Regions from separate parts of the Peribacillus sp. 05N428 genome, predicted to be linked through region 1. Evidence: riboswitches for the same ligand, from Rfam matches in the RefSeq annotation. Region 1 holds a riboswitch; the other holds the start of a gene.
What was found. Region 1 has a riboswitch for FMN ahead of ribE (riboflavin synthase). Riboswitches for the same ligand answer to the same signal wherever they lie in the genome.
Positions count from the first base shown of each region.

Region 2: it holds a riboswitch for FMN, as region 1 does, so the genes downstream of both, AC1DIV_RS08740 (ECF transporter S component) here and ribE (riboflavin synthase) in region 1, are expected to answer to the same signal.

Region 1 is NZ_JBFTMS010000009.1:36,763-46,235, forward strand. It holds gene AC1DIV_RS11055 (molybdopterin oxidoreductase family protein) at 1-551, opposite strand, end outside; gene putP (sodium/proline symporter PutP) at 709-2,178, shown strand; gene AC1DIV_RS11065 (ATP-binding protein) at 2,554-3,621, shown strand; gene AC1DIV_RS11070 (DEAD/DEAH box helicase) at 3,669-4,805, shown strand; gene megL (methionine gamma-lyase) at 5,019-6,194, shown strand; gene AC1DIV_RS11080 (TspO/MBR family protein) at 6,191-6,928, opposite strand; FMN riboswitch at 7,121-7,252, shown strand; gene ribE (riboflavin synthase) at 7,399-8,037, shown strand; partial or broken gene ribB (3,4-dihydroxy-2-butanone-4-phosphate synthase) at 8,057-8,695, shown strand; gene ribH (6,7-dimethyl-8-ribityllumazine synthase) at 8,775-9,245, shown strand.
Region 2 is NZ_JBFTMS010000006.1:223,234-232,706, reverse strand. It holds gene AC1DIV_RS08760 (ATP-binding protein) at 1-272, shown strand, start outside; gene sigX (RNA polymerase sigma factor SigX) at 488-1,048, shown strand; gene AC1DIV_RS08750 (GerMN domain-containing protein) at 1,014-2,237, shown strand; gene serA (phosphoglycerate dehydrogenase) at 2,286-3,860, opposite strand; FMN riboswitch at 4,182-4,318, shown strand; gene AC1DIV_RS08740 (ECF transporter S component) at 4,483-5,064, shown strand; gene AC1DIV_RS08735 (ferredoxin) at 5,191-5,439, opposite strand; gene AC1DIV_RS08730 (YpbB family protein) at 5,730-6,794, shown strand; gene AC1DIV_RS08725 (RecQ family ATP-dependent DNA helicase) at 6,794-8,299, shown strand; gene AC1DIV_RS08720 (CPBP family intramembrane glutamic endopeptidase) at 8,289-8,915, shown strand; gene AC1DIV_RS08715 (LysM peptidoglycan-binding domain-containing protein) at 8,893-9,473, shown strand, end outside.

The DNA of each region.
Region 1 (9,473 bases):
CTCACAGCGTTGATGCCCCACATGATGAAAAGCTTCGTATGAATCGTTTCTTCTGGATCGATGCCGAATGAACCACCCATTGTATAGTTGTATCCGACTGAGCCTGCCGCATTACAAATGGAACGCTCGAGCATGCTTGCACCGAGTTTGTGGAAAAAGCGGCGATCCATCCCCTCAGCGCTGAGGTTGCCCATGTTTCCGTAAAAGCTGTAGGGAAGTATGCTTTCCGGTCCATGCATTTCGATCAAGTCTTTCCAATTGGAAGTGATTGTGTCAATGGCCTCTTCCCAGCTGATTGGAACGAAATTCCCTTTTCCCTTCGGACCGATGCGCTTTAATGGCTGTTTTAAGCGATTGGAGTCATATAGGCGGGCAGTCATGTTGCGGACTTTGTTGCAAATATTCCCTTTTGTGACTGGATGATCAGGGTCTCCTTGAACTTTAATGATTTTCCCATCTTTTTTGTGGAGAAGTAAACCGCATTGATCAGGACAGTCAAGAGAACAAACAGAGGGAAAGACTCCATCTGGCTGATTGATATAGGATTGCATGGCGCATTCCTCCTAAATGATTTATTCTAATAAAATGAATTTTCTTACTTATATTGAAAGTGAAATCGTTGAAAGGTGCAAGAACTTCTTAACATATGTTTTTTTTTCTGATAAGCTTACAAGATGAAAATTAACCTATAAATAGGAGGATTCATTTTTGGAATATGGAATTATAATATCAATTGCAATATACATGGCAGGCATGCTTTTAATTGGTTATTTGGCCTATCGGAAAACGGCTAACTTAACCGATTACATGCTTGGCGGCCGGAACTTGGGCCCGGCTGTAACGGCATTGAGTGCAGGGGCTTCCGATATGAGTGGCTGGCTGTTGATGGGTCTTCCTGGTGCGATGTACATAAGCGGGTTGAGTGCTGGCTGGATTGTCATCGGCCTGTGTGCAGGCTCTTATTTAAACTGGTTATTCGTGGCACCAAGACTTCGGACATATACGGAAATTGCCGGCAATTCGATTACGATTCCCGACTTTTTGGGAAATCGGTTTAAAGATGGCTCCCGGGTCTTAAAAGTGGTATCAGCATCGGTCATTTTAATTTTCTTCACTTTTTATACCTCTTCAGGCATGGTAGCCGGCGGTGAGCTTTTCCGTACGGCTTTCAATTTAGATTACCGGTGGGGTATCTGGCTGACCGCGAGCGTTGTTATTCTTTATACATTATTTGGCGGATTCCTGGCTGTCAGCTGGACGGACTTCGTACAAGGTACAATCATGTTCATTGCCTTAATTCTAGTACCAGTTGTCACGATTGTAAATATTGGGGGCTGGAATCCTACCTTCAATGAAATAAAATCGATTAACCCGAATTTATTGCATGTTTTTGAAGGAACATCAACCATTGGCATCATATCTCTTCTGGCATGGGGGCTTGGTTATTTCGGACAGCCTCATATAATCGTTCGATTCATGGCGGTCTCATCTGTTAAAGAATTGAAAAGTGCACGGCGTATCGGTATGGGATGGATGATTTTTGCTATCGTCGGAGCGATGTTCACCGGATTGGTGGGAATAGCATATTTTAACCTGACAAATAGTCCTTTAGGGGATAGGAATGCTGAGTCCGTCTTCATCATATTAGCTAAAGAACTGTTTCCATCTTTAATTACAGGCTTCTTGTTGGCTGCGATTTTAGCGGCGGTCATGAGTACGATTGCATCACAGCTGTTGGTATCGGCAAGTGCTCTGACAGATGATTTCTATAAGCAGTTCATTCGGCCGAACGCACCTGATAAGGAATTAGTGCTGGTAGGTCGGTTTGGTGTGTTGGCGATATCTGCCATTGCCCTATTATTGGCTTTTAATCCAAGCGGTACGATCCTTAAATTGGTTGGTTATGCATGGGCTGGTTTTGGGGCGGCATTCGGTCCTGTCATTTTGTTAAGCCTGTACTGGAAACGGATGACGAAATGGGGAGCCTTGGCGGGAATGATTGTCGGTACGGCAACCGTGATCGTCTGGGATATGATCGATAAGTTTGCTGAAATATACGAAATCATTCCTGGTTTCATCGCTGGTTCAATAGCGGTGGTCGTTTTCAGCTTACTATCGGCCAAGCCTACAAAAGATATCGAAGAAGAATTCAATCAAGCCATTAAAGACCTCTCTTGATTTATTGAAAATCCAGTAGTAATGCTGCTGGATTTTTTAACGATATAAAACAATGATTACTATATATATGTTACAATATCGATAGAGTCCTTATGTTGAAAACATGAGGGCTTTTTTTGAGTGATTTGGGAATAATAAACCAAAAAACAATACAAAGGAAAAAATATGAACCAATCTCATAAAATTGCATGTAAAGTGGCTTTTATATATATATTCATTGGGGTCTTATGGATTATCATTACGGATTACATCTCTATGACGCAGGCAAGGTCAGATGTTCAGATATATGCAATGTTTCAACATTCCAAAGGGTGGATGTTCATATTCATAACCGGACTTTTCCTATACTTCATAATCAGGTATTGGACGGGGAAAATGTTGAGGTCCCAACAGGAATTCATTCTGAAGGATGAACAGTATCGGTCGCTGTTCAAGCATAACCCGGATTGTGTCCTTGAGCTGAATCTCGAAGGAAATGTCGTTTCGATAAACCCGGAAGCAGAAAAACTGTTAGGTCATCATAGTGACAATTTGAAAGGCAAGAATGCGAATCATCTCATCAACTGGAATGAAAGTGATAAAGTAGCTGAATTCTTTCTACAGTCCCTTCAAGGGGAGGCTGTAAAATTCGAAACGTCCATTCAGAATAGCAGTGATGAACAACGGATAATCCGTGTAACTTTTTTACCGATCATCGTCCACTCGGAAATGCTTGGAGTATATGCCATCGTAAGGGATATCACCGAATTGCGGCGCGAAGAGGAATTGATGATCATGTCTGAAAAGCTATCTGTTATCGGACATCTGGCTGCGGCCGTCGCACATGAGATAAGGAATCCGCTGACATCTTTAAAAGGATTCGTACAGTTAATGGATATGACCCAGGAAGTGAACCCGCTGCATTCTGATATCATGTTGAAGGAAATTGACCGAATCAATATTATCTCAAGTGAACTTTTGGTTCTCGGGAAGAAACAGGATGTCGCATACTGCAGGATCGATCTTGCCGACAGTTTACAACAGGTATTCACGTTGATGAAAGCAGAAACGAATTTGAATAATATCGAAATGGGGCTAAGGATTAAAACCGCCGAACCGATTTATATTATGGCTGATTCAATTGAACTTAAACAGTTGGTAATCAATATCGTCAAGAACAGCATTGAAGCGATTGAAGATAATGGGGAAATTGATATATCTCTGCAAATAATCGATGGACATGCTGTAGTCAGCGTGAGTGATAATGGCATGGGAATGGGGCCCGAGCGCCTTGAACGGATTGGTGAGCCTTTTTACTCGACGAAGGAAAAAGGTTCAGGGATCGGGCTTGCAATTTGCCGGAAAATCGTTCATCGCCTTCAGGGGGAAATGGATTTTGAAAGTGAGATAAACAAAGGGACGACGGTTACAATTCGTATTCCGTTGGCTACTGGACAAGAATAAATGGTACTATGAAAGATAGGAAAAGTTTTATATTAAAGGAGAACGATATGAGCGAATTACCTGAATTAATAAACGATAGAAAACCATATATACAAGAAGCCTGGAAAAAGTCCGGATTCGGACAACTTACCCCGATACAAACGAAAGCGATCCCCGTGATTGTCGAGGGAAAGGATATCATGGCCGAATCACCGACAGGTACAGGAAAAACATTGGCATATTTACTGCCATTGCTGGAAAAGATTGATCCTGAAAAAAAATCGCCCCAAGCTTTGATTCTGGCATCATCACGAGAACTGGTCATGCAGATCAATGAAGAAATTCGCATTTGGTCAGAGGGAAGCGGCATTACGGGTGCAGCATTCATCGGCGGTGCTAATGTGAAAAGGCAGTTGGACAAACTGAAGAAGCGTCCACAAGTGATTGCTGGAACACCGGGACGGATTTACGAATTGATTGCCCAAAAGAAACTGAAGATGCATGAAGTTAAGACGATAGTACTTGATGAAGGTGACCAATTGATCATTCCAGAGCATATGGGAACGATCAATAATATTATCAAAACAACACTAAAAGATCGACAAATCATGGTATTTTCAGCAACCCTGCCAGAGGAAACGGAAAAAGCGGCCAGGGGATTCATGAATGAACCCGAAATGATCAAGGTCGATAAAAATGAAAAAATGGAATCCAAGGTGGACCATCTTTACTTTGTTGTTGAGAGACGGGAAAAGTCCAAGATTCTCGAGAAAATCACAAGACTTAAAGATGTGAAGGCACTTGCCTTCCTGAATGATATTGCGGAGCTTAGCGTCTTACATGAAAAGCTGAGTTATAAAGGTATTGAAATGGGCGTGCTTCACGGTGAATCCAATAAAGTCGACAGGGAGAAAGCACTGCGCAAGCTTCGTTCCGGAAAATCCCCGATGCTGATAGCAACGGATGTAGCGGCAAGGGGGCTCGATATTAAAGGCCTTACTGCGGTCGTTCATATTGATATGGCTGACAATATCGAACAATATATCCATAGATCCGGGAGAACTGGGCGTGCAGGTGCAGATGGTACGGTCATTTCAATCGTAACGGAAAGAGAAGAGCGAGAGTTGAAAAAAATGGCTCGTGAACTGGAGTTAGCATTAACGAGAGTAACCTTCTATGGTGGAAACATCGTAGTCGATGAATGATTCGCAAAAAGGGACGGCCATGCGGCTGTCCCTTTTTTGCGAATGCCCAGGTAAATCCAACTGGACTTTTTCATCTATTGCCATGGAGTAATCATATTATATTTACTATAAATTCAGGAGTTCATTTATGGGTGATGATCATGAATGAAAACGCTTCCTTTATATGGATTTTTGACATATGATAGCAATAGACATAGGTTAGGAGGAGACGGTATGACAGGAAAGTATAAAAAGTTTGAAACGGCAGTCATCCATGAAGGATATGACTCGAAGAAGCATTTGGGAAGCTTGGCAACCCCCTTATTCCAAACTTCAACATTCACTTTCGAAAATGCCGAGCAAGGGGAAAGGCGTTTTGCCGGTATGGAAGATGGATATATTTATTCACGCCTTGGAAATCCAACGGTACAAGTGCTTGAAGAAAAGATTGCCGCACTGGAAGGCGGGGAAGCTGGTCTTGCTTTCGGTTCAGGCATGGCTGCCGTTTCAGCAGTACTTTTTGCGTTAACTAAAACAGATGATCACATCCTCTGCTCACAGGGGGTATATGGTTGTACATTCGGCCTTCTGCAGCTAATGAAAAATAAATACCGGATCACGCATGATTTTTGTGAAATGGATACTGAAGAACAGGTCAGGAAAATGATCCGGCCGGAAACGACCTGCATCTATGTAGAAACCCCGATCAATCCGACGATGAAAATGATTGACTTACAGATGGTGGTGAAAGTTGCTAAGGAATATAATGTGACGGTCGTAGTCGATAATACGTTTTCGACGCCATACCTACAGAGACCGCTTGAGTATGGCTGTGATATCGTCCTTCATAGCGCTACGAAATATCTTTGCGGGCATGGGGATGTCGTTGCAGGACTTGTCGTCGGTAAGAAGGAATTCATGAATCAGGTAGCTGGGACTACACAAAAGGATATCGGTGGAATCATTTCACCTTTCGATGCCTGGTTACTATTGCGGGGGTTAAAGACCTTGCCTGTCAGGATGGACCGTCATTCGGCCAATGCAATGGAAATCTTTCATGAACTTAAGAAACATCCAAAGGTGAAAAAGGTATATTATCCAGGTGATGAAGCTTCCCCGGATCATTATATCATGCAAAAACAGATGAAACATGGCGGCGGCCTTATCTCTTTCGAATTGCATGGCACAAAACAGGATGCACAGGAATTCCTCAATAAATTGAATCTAATTAAAATTGCCGTAAGTCTTGGGGATGCCGAAACATTGATCCAGCATCCCGCTACCATGACGCACTCTGCCGTTCCTGAAGCTTCAAGGGAACAAATGGGCATCAGTGACCAGCTGGTCCGTCTCTCAGTTGGTCTAGAAGCTTGGCAGGATGTCTGGCAAGATCTTCAGCAAGCATTTTAGGCTACCATATTCCTTCTACTTTTTATGAAGATGGTTATGGATATGATAAAAGTAATGGTAGCGAGGATATAAGAAATGTCCGTGATTACAGGATAGGCGGAGCTATTTCGTATCCCGATGCCTATGAACGCCCAAACGAATACGAGAGGATAGCACCAATCCCGGTTTTTACCTGCGAAGACAAAAGCCAGGATTGTTGCTGCAATCAGCAGGACGATCGTCCAGGATAAACTGGAAACCCCAAAACCGTCCCATTTGATATACGTGAGGTAATAAGAAATGTCAGCGATCGTCGCAACACTTACCCAGCCTGTATAAACGGAAAACGGAAATAGGTCGAAAGCAGTGTGTTCCACTTTTTTAATGCTTGTATAAATGACCATTAAAGTAGCCAAAAGAGCAATGATGATGAATACGGATAACAAAAAGTGTTCATAGTGCCAAGCTAAAAGCCAAGCTCCATTCAAGACACAGCTTAAAGCGAACCAAGGGAAGGATGCCTTATAAGCAGGTCTGTTTTGATGTTTACTTAAAAACTGCCTGAATACCCAGATGGCGAGCAGGAAATAGATCAAGCCCCATATGGAAAATACATATCCGGCAGGAGTGAAAAGGACATTAAGTTTATCGGAAATCTCTCCTGATGTCTGGCCGTTCAATGGCAGGAAATTGGCTGAAAAATTCATCGTGACGACGAACAGATAGAAAATCAAGTTGATGATGGAAATAAGCATTAAGCTTCCTCCTTATATGAAATGTGATCCCCTAATCCTATTCCACATATTTATCCTGCCTAACCTTTTTGGAGCACATCGGGGTTAAATTTACATAAAGATAGGAAGTTCCTGTAACAATTGAACCATTTAAGGTTAGAAATTTTACATCTTCACTTTATGGTGATAAAATATTCAAAGATTCATATTATTTTAGTCCTTCGGGGTCGGGTGAAAATCCCAACCGGCGGTGATGAAGAAATTCTAAGCCCGCGAGCCTGTTAAAAGGCAGGATTTGGTGAGATTCCAAAGCCGACAGTACAGTCTGGATGGGAGAAGGACGTGTGGAACCCAAGTGTATACGTACGCCTAATTTTTCGAAAATGAAAATATTAGGCTTTTTAGGTATACAATTTTTTTCACTCATTTCTCCTGCTAACTCCTTAGGCCATCCTAAGGGGTTTTTTATATTTTATAAAAGGGGGAAAAACATGTTTACGGGAATCATTGAGGATATCGGTACCGTACATTCCTTGAAAAAAGGAAAAAGCAGTATGGAGTTATCGATTCGTTCTGAAAAAATCCTTGAAGATGTGCATCTGGGGGATAGTATTTCAGTCAACGGGGTCTGCTTAACGGTAACGTCCTTCACGAAAAGTTTATTTACGGTCGACGTGATGCCGGAAACGGTCAAAGCTTCCTCGATCCGGACGTTAAAATTGGGATCACCTGTTAATCTCGAACGAGCCATGAGTGCACAGGGAAGGTTTGGCGGTCATTTTGTTTCAGGTCATATCGACGGGACCGGAACGATCATAAAAAAAGAACGGAAAGAAAATGCCGTATATTATGTAATCCAATTGGAAGAAGGGCTTAGTGCCTTTTGCATTCCAAAAGGTTCCGTGGCCATTGATGGAACCAGCTTGACGATATTTGGGATCGAAAGGAACCTTTTGACGGTATCATTGATTCCATTGACTCATCAGGACACCATATTGGGACAAAAAGCGGCTGGCGATATCGTTAACATCGAAAACGACATGATTGGGAAATATATAATACATCAAATGAAAAATGGCAATCCAAAACCAGGACTGAATTTAGAGTTTTTGGCAGAGCATGGATTCTAATAAAAAGGGCGGTGTAATGATGTTCCATACAATAGAAGAAGCAATAGAAGATTTGAAGGCTGGCAAGGTAGTAATCGTGTCCGATGATGAAGACCGTGAAAATGAAGGGGATTTTGTAGTGTTGGCCGAAAAGGCGACACCGGAAGCGATTAATTTCATGGCGACTCATGGACGTGGTTTGATTTGTACGACCATCACTGAACAACTGGCAGCAAAATTGAAACTGCATCCTATGGTTGGAGAAAATACCGATCATCATGGCACTGCTTTTACGGTAAGTGTCGATCATAAAAGCACCTCTACAGGAATCAGTGCTTTTGAACGGTCCTTGACCATCCTTGAGCTTCTTAATGAAGATTCGGTCGCTGAAGATTTCCAAAGGCCTGGTCACACTTTTCCGATAGTCGCTAAAGAAGGCGGCGTATTAAGAAGGGCAGGACATACGGAGGCATCGGTGGACTTGGCGAAGTTATGCGGTGCCGCTCCAGCCGGTGTCATTTGTGAGATCATGAATGAAGATGGATCGATGGCCCGCGTATCCGATTTAGAAGTCATCGCTGATAAATTCAACCTGAAGTTCATTACGATAGCCGATTTGATTCGGTATCTTCAACAAAATGATCCAATCGGGAAACAGGAACTTGAACTGAACATCCCGAAAGCTTGAAGGATTTTTAAGGAATGAAATCTTAACATGAAAAAAAATTATTGTTTTTAAAAATTAGGAGGAATTGGACATGGGGAAAACTATTGAAGCACAATTAATCGGATCAGGATTGAAAGTAGGAATCGTGGTAGGAAGATTTAATGAGTTTATCACAAGCAAGCTTTTAGGAGGGGCGTTGGATGGTCTTAAGCGTCATGGCGTTGATGAGAATGATGTTGACATCGCGTGGGTCCCTGGTGCTTTTGAACTTCCGTTAATTGCTAAGAAACTTGTGAATACAGGTAAATATGATGCGGTAATCGGTCTTGGAACGGTAATCAGGGGTGCTACTTCACATTATGATTATGTCTGCAATGAAGCAGCTAAAGGCATGGCATCCGTTTCATTGGAAACAGGTGTACCGGTTATCTTCGGTTTGCTGACAACTGAGAATATTGAACAAGCCATTGAACGTGCTGGAACAAAATCAGGTAACAAAGGCTATGAAGCTGCGGTTAGTGCCATTGAAATGGCCAACCTTGGAAAATTGATAGAACAGTGATTTCAATAAGGAAGCCGCAGGAAATAACATTCCTGCGGTTTTTTTTGATGTGCCGGATCGTGGGTCTGATTGAGTCAAATTTCTTCAACCATTTGGCAATTCTTCTTAAGTTCGTAAAGTTCCTAGCCATTGATCGATTAGTTATTGCGGCTCTTCGACACTCACCTAAACCCCTTCAATGGAAATACCCCGATTTCAAAGTAATGTGTTTTTTCATTATTTATCATT
Region 2 (9,473 bases), on a different contig from region 1:
TCATTCAGAGGACAAGTGATCGAAGGGGACTGATCATTGATGTGAGGGACTCTGGATCTGGAATTCCCGAAGAAGATCTGCCTTTTGTATTCGAGAGGTTTTATAAAGCGGATAAAGCAAGGACCCGCGGCCGTTCGGGTACCGGATTGGGTTTGGCAATCGTAAAAAATATAATCAATGCCCATGATGGCTACATTTCGGTAAACAGTTTACCTAATAAAGGGACGACGTTCAGTATCATTTTGCCTCGAATTATGGAAAACGCTGAATGAATGACAGGTGGATCGCCAGATAATCTTGTTTCATAAAGAACTGCGAAGACAAAGGCAAGTGGATTTCTTTCCAACTTGTCTTTGTTTTTTTAGGAAACAAATAAGAAGTCCCTGATATGTGGAAATTAACGGAATTTTATAATAAGATTAAAGCCGAAGTATGTAACTTTTGTTTAGGATTGACGACTATATTTATGAACGGATGTGGGGAAATGATGGATTCCGTTTTCCACGATCTTTATGAAAAATATCATCAGGAAATATATCAATTCATTTTTTATATGACTAAAAATCGAGAAACCGCCGAAGACCTTGTTCAGGAGGTCTATATCCGGGTGATGAAGGCCTATGAACGCTTCGAAGGAAAAAGCAGTGAAAAAACGTGGATGTATTCGATTGCAAGAAATGTGACGATTGATCACTTTCGGAAACAAAAAGGGTGGAAAGACAAAATCTTTCCTAATTTTGATTGGGATAGGCAATTGCTAAAAGATGAAGAGCCCATTCCCGAGGAAGTGGCTATCAAGAACGATGAAATCCAAGCTATTTACCAATGCTTAAACCGGTGTACCACGAATCAAAGATCCGTAATCATTTTACGATATATTCAGGGATTGTCCATTACGGAAACTGCTGAAGTATTGAATTGGAGTGAAAGTAAGGTAAAAACGACCCAGCACCGAGCTTTGAAGGCTATTAAAAAGTTGATGGAAGATTTATCAGGAAAGGAGGGCCACCGCATTGAGGAGATCCCGTTGGAAAGAAAGCGAAATTGAAGACATGCTGCGCGAGCTTCCGAAATTAAAAGATGACCGAACCAAGGCAGAGGTGTATGCGAGAATACATGATAAAAAGAAAAAGAAACACTGGATACCTCTATTCGCGGGTGTTGCCTCCTTATTCTTAATGGTTGTTTTGGCATCATCGTTCATTATTGAAATAAAAGGAACGACAAGTCGAGAAGACAGCGGCAGCAGTGGGAAATTATCTCTATCTGAAAGTAAGGAAATGGCAGATCTTGAACGGAAGGATACAAGTAACCAAGAAAAGCCCTCAGAAGATAAACAGGAAGCTCAAGAGTTTTCGAGTAACCAAGCGAAAATCGAATCTAAAGACAAGTTTTCAGAAATGGAACCGCGAAAAGGGGAAAAGGAAAAAACATTTGAACAAGCGATCTATCAGGATGACCTTAAAAATGCCTCGATCATTACGATGGGTGTCCCAGATGATCAAATGAATTTCATCGTTCCCATTTCAATTAAACTTAAACATCATGATGAAAGTGATACACTGAATCAGTTAGTTAATCAAATGTCCGATATCGATGAAGCGCAATATGGGCTATCTGACTATTTTCCGCTTGATATAAAGATTAGCCAAGGAAACGATATAAACACTGCCCATATTGATTTTCCAGAAAAAAGCCAACTGTTGGCTGAAGATACACTTTTTCTCCATTCGATGGAAGAAACGCTTTCCTATAACAATATAGAGAAAATGACATTTTCCACAGAAGGTAAGCAAGGTGCCAGGTTTGCACATGCGGGATATTTAAAGGAGATGGATATACCTCATCAAAAAAAACGCACATACCTTCTTTATCAAAGGGATGAGTCCTCTCCAAGTTTCCTTGTTCCAAGCAATATGGGTTATCGGGACTTTGAGGAGGCGCTGCAAGCCGGAAAAGGGGAGGCGGACATCGAGGGAATTTCACCTGCAATCCCCCATGACCTGAAATGGGAAAGGATAAGCTCTAATGGAGATCTTGTGATCATTCATCTATCAGATCAAGCTGTTATTGAAAATAGTGAGGAAACCCTTCAAGCTTTAGAAGCCATACTCTTCATAGCTAAGGATTTTGGTTTTGAAAAAGTGAAGTTTGAAAATGTTCCTATTGAAGAGGTGGGCCAGTTGAATTTAACTGAAGACATATTGGTGCCAGAAGCACCGAACCAAGTGAATTGAATGCATTAACAGAAAAAAGTGCCCGCGCTGCGGGGCACTTTTTTCTTCTTATAATGAAATACGGGCCATGAACGTAATTTCTTCTGTTTCCATTAAAAACTGTTTCATGTTGTCTTCTAATGGTAAATCGAAGCTCAAAACCATGATGGCTTCACCGCCAGCTTCTTTTCGGCCAACCTGCATGGTGGCGATATTCACTCCGTGATCACCCAGAATCTTACCTACGTTACCGATTACACCGGGTTTATCGGTATGCTGGATATAAAGTAAATTCGATTCTGGATGAAAGTCGATTTTGAAACCATTCAAACTTACAATTCGAGAACCATAGTTTTCGATATAGGTCCCACTTATTGTTAATTCTCGGTTGTCACCTTTTACTTTAAGGCTGATCAAATTCGAGTAACCTAAAGAGTCCGTAGAGATTTTTTCGCCAATGGTTATGCCACGCTCTTTTGCGATCAACAAGGCATTCACTTCATTGACTGATGCATCGACTCTTGATCTTAAAAAGCCGGAGATTAGACTTTTTGTAAGAATCGCGGTATCGAAATCCAAAGATTCTCCTGCATATGTAACGGAGATTTCCTGAATTCCTTCATTCATGCACTGGGAAGCAATCGATCCCATTTGCTGAACGAGTTGATGGAATGGCTGTACCTTTTCAAACACTTCTTTAGATATGGCCGGAAGGTTGATTGAACTTGATACTGGATTTCCTTCGAAATAGGTCAATACTTCTTGGGCAACCTGTACGGCGACATTTAATTGGGCTTCTTTCGTGGAAGCGCCTAGATGCGGTGTAGCAATGACGCTATCCAGTTCCAGCAGTTTATGGCCAAGTGGAGGTTCTTCGACGAAAACGTCCAGTGCTGCCCCTGCAACATGCCCTTGAACTAACATTTCATATAAATCATCTTCGTCTAGAATTCCACCGCGGGCGCAGTTCAGTACATAAACCCCTTTTTTACAGGTAAGCAGTTTTACTTTATTAATTAATCCTCTAGTTTCATTCGTTAGTGGTGTATGGACAGTAATGATGTCTGCTTTAGGAAGCAATTCATCCAATGGCAGGGCCGTTACGGACATTTTCTTTGCACGATCTACAGTCAGGAACGGGTCATAGACAATGACATCCATGCCAAACACTTTAGCACGTTTGGCAATTTCCCCTCCGATGCGTCCAAAGCCAACTATGCCTAATGTTTTACCACGAAGTTCAGTTCCCGTATATGAAGAACGTTTCCACTCCCCATTTTTCAATGAAGCATAAGCTTGCGGAATGTGGCGCAATAATGAAGCCATCATCGCGAATGTATGTTCAGCTGTTGAAATGGTGTTGCCGTCAGGTGCATTAACCACGACAATCCCGCGTTTTGTCGCTGCGGGGATGTCTATGTTATCAACACCGACACCAGCGCGTGCTATAATTTTTAACTGCGGCATACGGTTCATTAAATCTTCCGAAACCTTTGTTGCACTTCTCACAAGAATTGCATCGATCTGATCAAGTTCGTTTGCAGCTTCCTCTACGGTCTTCTGAATGAGATGAATATTGGATGCCTCTGAAAGCGGTCCGAGTCCTTCTGGTTTAATGGCGTCTGCTACTAAAATCCGATACACGTCTAAACACCTTCCTAAGGAAAAAATTATCTTAAATTTCAGTTAATTTTACAATTGAAATGCTGATAATGTCAATTTGGCTTATCTGAATGAAAGCGCTTAAACAAATGATTTTCATCTGATCATCCGTTTAATGCGGCGATATAAATAGCTTCGTCTTCTTTTGCGAAAAATTTTCGAATTGTCATATTGTAAATCCGCCATTCGTTTTAAGCCGTTCACTGCGACGATCGATATTCATCCTACATGCATCAAATGAGAAAAAATGCTATCAAAAAAAAGGTATTTCAGATATAATGGGAAGTATAAAAAATTTTATAGGTCTATCTTCGGGGCGGGGCGCAATTCCCCACCGGCGGTGATGAAGGAATTTCTACTTCTAAGCCCGCGAGCCTTACAAGGCAGGATTTGGTGTGATTCCAAAGCCGACAGTATAGTCTGGATGGGAGAAGATGGAGGTTCCTTAGTGCGTTTCAACAGTTATTTGCTGAACGTTTGTTTGATGTAACCTTTAATTTATCCCTTTAATTCCATTGGAATTAAAGGTTTTTTATTGAACATCAACATATTTTGGAATCCTAACCTCTTTTTCAGGTAGATCGGAAAAGAAGGAGAGAGAACTATGAAAAAGAACAAAGTGAAAAAAATGGTCTCACTTGCCATGATGGGAAGCATATCGTATTTATTGATGCTTTTAAATTTCCCGTTTCCGGGATTCCCGCCTTTTCTCAATGTTGATTTTAGCGACATACCAGCACTGATGGCGGCATTGATTTTCGGTCCGATGGCTGGAATTCTAGTCGAGTTCATTAAAAACCTATTGGATTTAGTCATGACAGGGACCTTGACTGCTGTGCCTGTGGGGCATATCGCTAACTTTATAGCCGGAATACTGTTTGTCTTGCCGACTTATTATGTATTTCAGAAAATCAATTCAAAAAAAGGAATGACGTTCGCCTTACTTGCGGGAACAGTTTCCATGGCAGTATTCATGAGCGTATTAAACTATTTTGTCTTTTTACCGGCTTATACCTTCTTTATGGGATGGGATGCCATGTCGGCGCCCGAGTCAAGAAAGTTCGTTACGACGGCAATCTTGCCTTTCAACGTGATTAAAGGCGTGCTCATCACATCTGTATTCATGTTGCTGTTCATTAAATTACAGACATGGATCAATAAGCAAACATTATATAAAAATGCTTAATGGCATTGACGATAGATATGAAAAAACAACCGGATATCCATATCCGGTTGTTTTTTTATGCCTGTTTTTTGGTATGTGCCTTGGCCAAAAGAAAAAGCCATTCTCGATTGAAAATGGCTTGTACCTTTATTCGAATTTTAGTGCATCTCCGTCAAATGCCTCGTCAGCAACTTTGATGGAATCCGTTGGGCATCCTTCAAATGCATCCATCATGTCGTCTATAAGTACATCTGGAATTTCAACGATACCCTCGTTATCGTCAAGGGTAACAAATGCAATCCCTTCGTCATCATAATCATATATATCTGGTGCCGCTGCTCCGCAAGCTCCACAAGCTATGCATGTTTCTTTATCCACAATAGTAAATTTAGCCATGAATATAACCCCTCCTAAGTTGATTAACAACTGATAATCTTTTTATTTCAGATTATTATCTCTTTCTTATTGTAAGACCGAATGCCAAACTTTTCAATAGAAATTGTATTGATAATAACTATCATGTAGCTGAAAGTCAACGAAAAACATCGAAATAATTAACTTGGTCCTTTCCATGTTTCGTCATTTAGTCACATAATTTCTGTTGTATTCATCAATAATAACGGCGGTTTTTGCAGATTTTTGTTACAATGGGTTTATTGGTTAAATGAAACAAGGATGTGAGTCCCATGAATAATTATCTACAGGCCATCATTCTATATGCGATAAAAAAATTTCAAGGTGAGCGCTCCATTTATGCTATATACCATATGCTGCAGGGTAAGAAATCGTCACAAACGATTCAAGATGCCCACTTATTCGGGTTAACGGATATTTTTGGGACAATACCTCGATTTACCCGTCAGCAATTAAATCAAAACATTGAACATTCGCTTAAGCATGACTTGATCAATTTAACGGATAAACCAGATGCTTATGAAATTAGTTTGCAAGGTGAACGAATGTTGGTCGATTACTTTAAAAATAATCCTTTTCCGGAGTATTTAAATGGTTGGAAGTATCACAATATCACCCCTGTTTTTTGGGGAAGGTTAAACTTACTCATTCAAACCATATCCCATATTGTCCACAATGAAAGACGTTTTTATCCGATACAACGAAATCCCAAAATCCAATTCTTCGTAAAGGAATTTTTACATGCCAATCGTCAGGATCGAGCGTTGATTGCCCAACATCTATATGATGAACTGGTATCCCTTTTAGAAGATCAAAGTGATATGAAACGAGACATTTTCATTTTGAAATTGACCGGGATAAACAGGATTGGACTAACGTTTGAACAGATTGCAAAAAGGAAAAATGCGGAAGAAGAGTATGTTCGCTATACATTCCTTGACTCATTGCATCAAATGCTTGCAGAAATGGAAACGGGTAGTGATTACCCTCTCTTATCCTCATTAACCAATGATTGGAAAAGAAGTGGTAATCCTCATTTGACACAATCTACAAAGACTACTTTACGATACATCCAGGAAGGGAAAAACCTCGGTGAAATAGCTGAAATCCGCAGATTGAAAGTCAACACCATCGAAGATCACCTCGTAGAAATTGTTTTATCGGAAAAAGATTTTCCGATTTCCGATTATGTGAAAATCGAGGATGAGAGGGAAATTGCTGAAGCGATTAAGCAACTTGGTACAAAAAAGCTTAAAGCTATCAAGCAGATGGTCGATAATAAACAAATAAGCTTTTTTCAAATAAGACTTGTACTTGCGAAAATAGGTGAGAGATGATGAACATGGAACGAGTCCTCAAAGAAAAATTCGGTTTTGATGAATTTCGTCCTGGACAGAAGGAAGTGGTTGAATCATTGATGTCCGGCCGTCATACATTAGCGATGCTCCCAACCGGGTCAGGTAAATCATTATGTTATCAGCTGCCGGCTTATCTGGTAAATAAGACTGTAATAATTGTCTCCCCGTTATTATCTTTAATGCAGGATCAAGCGGATCAGCTGAAGATGAGCGGCGAAAAAAGTGTATTGACCCTCAACTCTTTTTTGACGCTTAATCAAAAAAGGAAAGCTTTCGATAGGTTACATAGTTACCGTTTTATCTTTTTATCTCCTGAAATGCTGAGCATCGATGGTGTGATAAAATCCTTGAAATCCATAGAAATAGGCTTGTTCGTCATAGACGAAGCACACTGCATTTCACAATGGGGGTACGATTTCCGTCCGGATTATTTGAATTTAGGAGAAGTGAGGCGTGAACTGAATGATCCGTTGACGCTTGCCCTGACGGCAACTGCAACCGATGAGGTCCGGAGGGACATCGTTGTTAAACTTAACATTGGGCAGGCCGAGGAAATGGTCTCATCCGTTGATCGTGAAAATATTGCCATTATTATCGAGCGAATGTTCAGCTATGATGAGAAGCTAGCCCGTGTGCTGGAGCTTGTCAGGAAATTTACCGGAAGCGGAATTATTTATTTTTCCTCTAAAAAAGTGGCGGAATCAGTCGCTGGTTTTTTACAGGATAACGGGATCGATAGTGTCAATTATTATCACGGTGGAATGGAGCAGGAACAAAGGATGCTCATTCAGCAGCAATTCATTTCCGGCCAGTTGAAAATCATATGCGCAACAAGCGCTTTTGGAATGGGTGTGAATAAATCGGATGTCAGATATGTTATCCATTTTCATATCCCGTCCACGATGGAAGCATATCTTCAGGAGATTGGCAGGGCGGGGCGAGACCGGAAACAAAGTGTGGCTGTCTTATTATATAGCGAAGGGGATGAAGGGCTTCCCCTTCATTTGATGGAGCAACAGTTGCCTACGGATTCGCAAATCGATGGTGTATGTTCTTTCCTTAATGAATCACAAAAGAATCTGGCGAATTTGACCCCCTCAGAAAAAGAGCAGCTGTCGCAATCCTTTTCGTTGAACGAAATCCAGCTCCGTTTTTTTACCCAGTTTATTATGGGCAATAACCAGGATCAAGTGGCAGAGATGAAAGAGTATTGTCAAAAGAGGAAAACCAGTAATCAAGAAAAGCTGCATAAATTCCTTCACTGGATATATGCACAGGAATGTCGCCGTTCAGGGATACTGGACTATTTTGGAGAAAAGCATCGGGAAGCGAACCCCATCTGCTGTGATATCTGTGGGATGGATGCCGAAAAAATGGCTGATGTATGGCCGGAAGTAAAGGTGGATCCGGCTAATACCTTTTCCACTTGGAAAAAGGAATTGGCTTATATCTTACTAAAGAAGGAAAATGGCAATGAAAAATAAGCAAGCTGAATTAATTAAACAACTTACAGATAAACAGTTGCTATATAATTTGTTTCTTACACAAATTATTCTCTTAACGTTAGCCATCTTTTTAGGTATTATTTTATTTAAAGACCGTTCTGCTTTTTTCGACTTATTTATCTTTGATGACCTGAACATTTTGCTGATTGGTGTTCCTGCTGGAGTCATTGTCGTGTTAATTGACATATTGCTTATGAAAGTGACACCATCTTCCTATCAGGATGATGGCGGTATTAACGAACGCATTTTCAGTAATTTGTCATACCCGATGATTTTTGTCGTAGCTTTAGTGGTAGCGGTAAGTGAAGAAGTATTATTCCGGGGAGTGCTGCAAACACATTTTGGTTTGCTTCTTACGAGCCTCATTTTTGCAGCCGTTCATTATCGTTACCTTTTTAATTGGTTTTTATTTTTAAATGTATTGGTTTTGAGCTTCTTTATCGGGTTTCTATTTGAAATGACTAATAATATCATCGTGACGATTACGGCCCACTTTTTGATTGACTTTATCCTTGGTATTTTAATCAGGAACAAAAAGCAAAGAGGGTTTAGCAAGAAAGGGGGTGACTTGAATGAGCCGGGTGCAAAAGAATGAAAAAGAAAATGATCAGGCTGGTGAACTTCGTTCGCGAATTGAACGCCAGAAGGCTAAGTCATCATTGCCCAAACGGAGCAAAGTCCATCAGAATAAAAAGAAAAAAAGTAAAGTGAAGATTAAACTTCCAATGATACAATTATTAGCGTTATTTTTCATTTTGCTTCCAATTGGATTTTACAGCCTTTATACATATTTTCAGGATAGGCCTTTACCTGTTACTAAAAGTGACCAAGTCGTCTTAAAAGAGGAAGATATAGAATCGATTCCAACTACAGCAACGGCAGAGGACTTAAAGGAAAAAGAGTCGGCAAAGGCTGAAGCGGAGAAAGAAAAAGAAGAAGCTGAGGCTAAAGCCAAAGCGCAGCAGGAAGAAGCTAAGGAAAAAGCCAAGGCACAGCAAGAAGCTGAGGAAAAAGCCAAGGCACAGCAAGAAGCTGAGGAAAAGGCCAAAGCGCAGCGAGAAGCTGAGGCTAAAGCCAAAGCGCAGCAAGAAGCTGAGGAAAAGGCAAAGAAAGCAGCAGCAGAAAAGAAAAATGTACAAGCCGCTAAACCGGA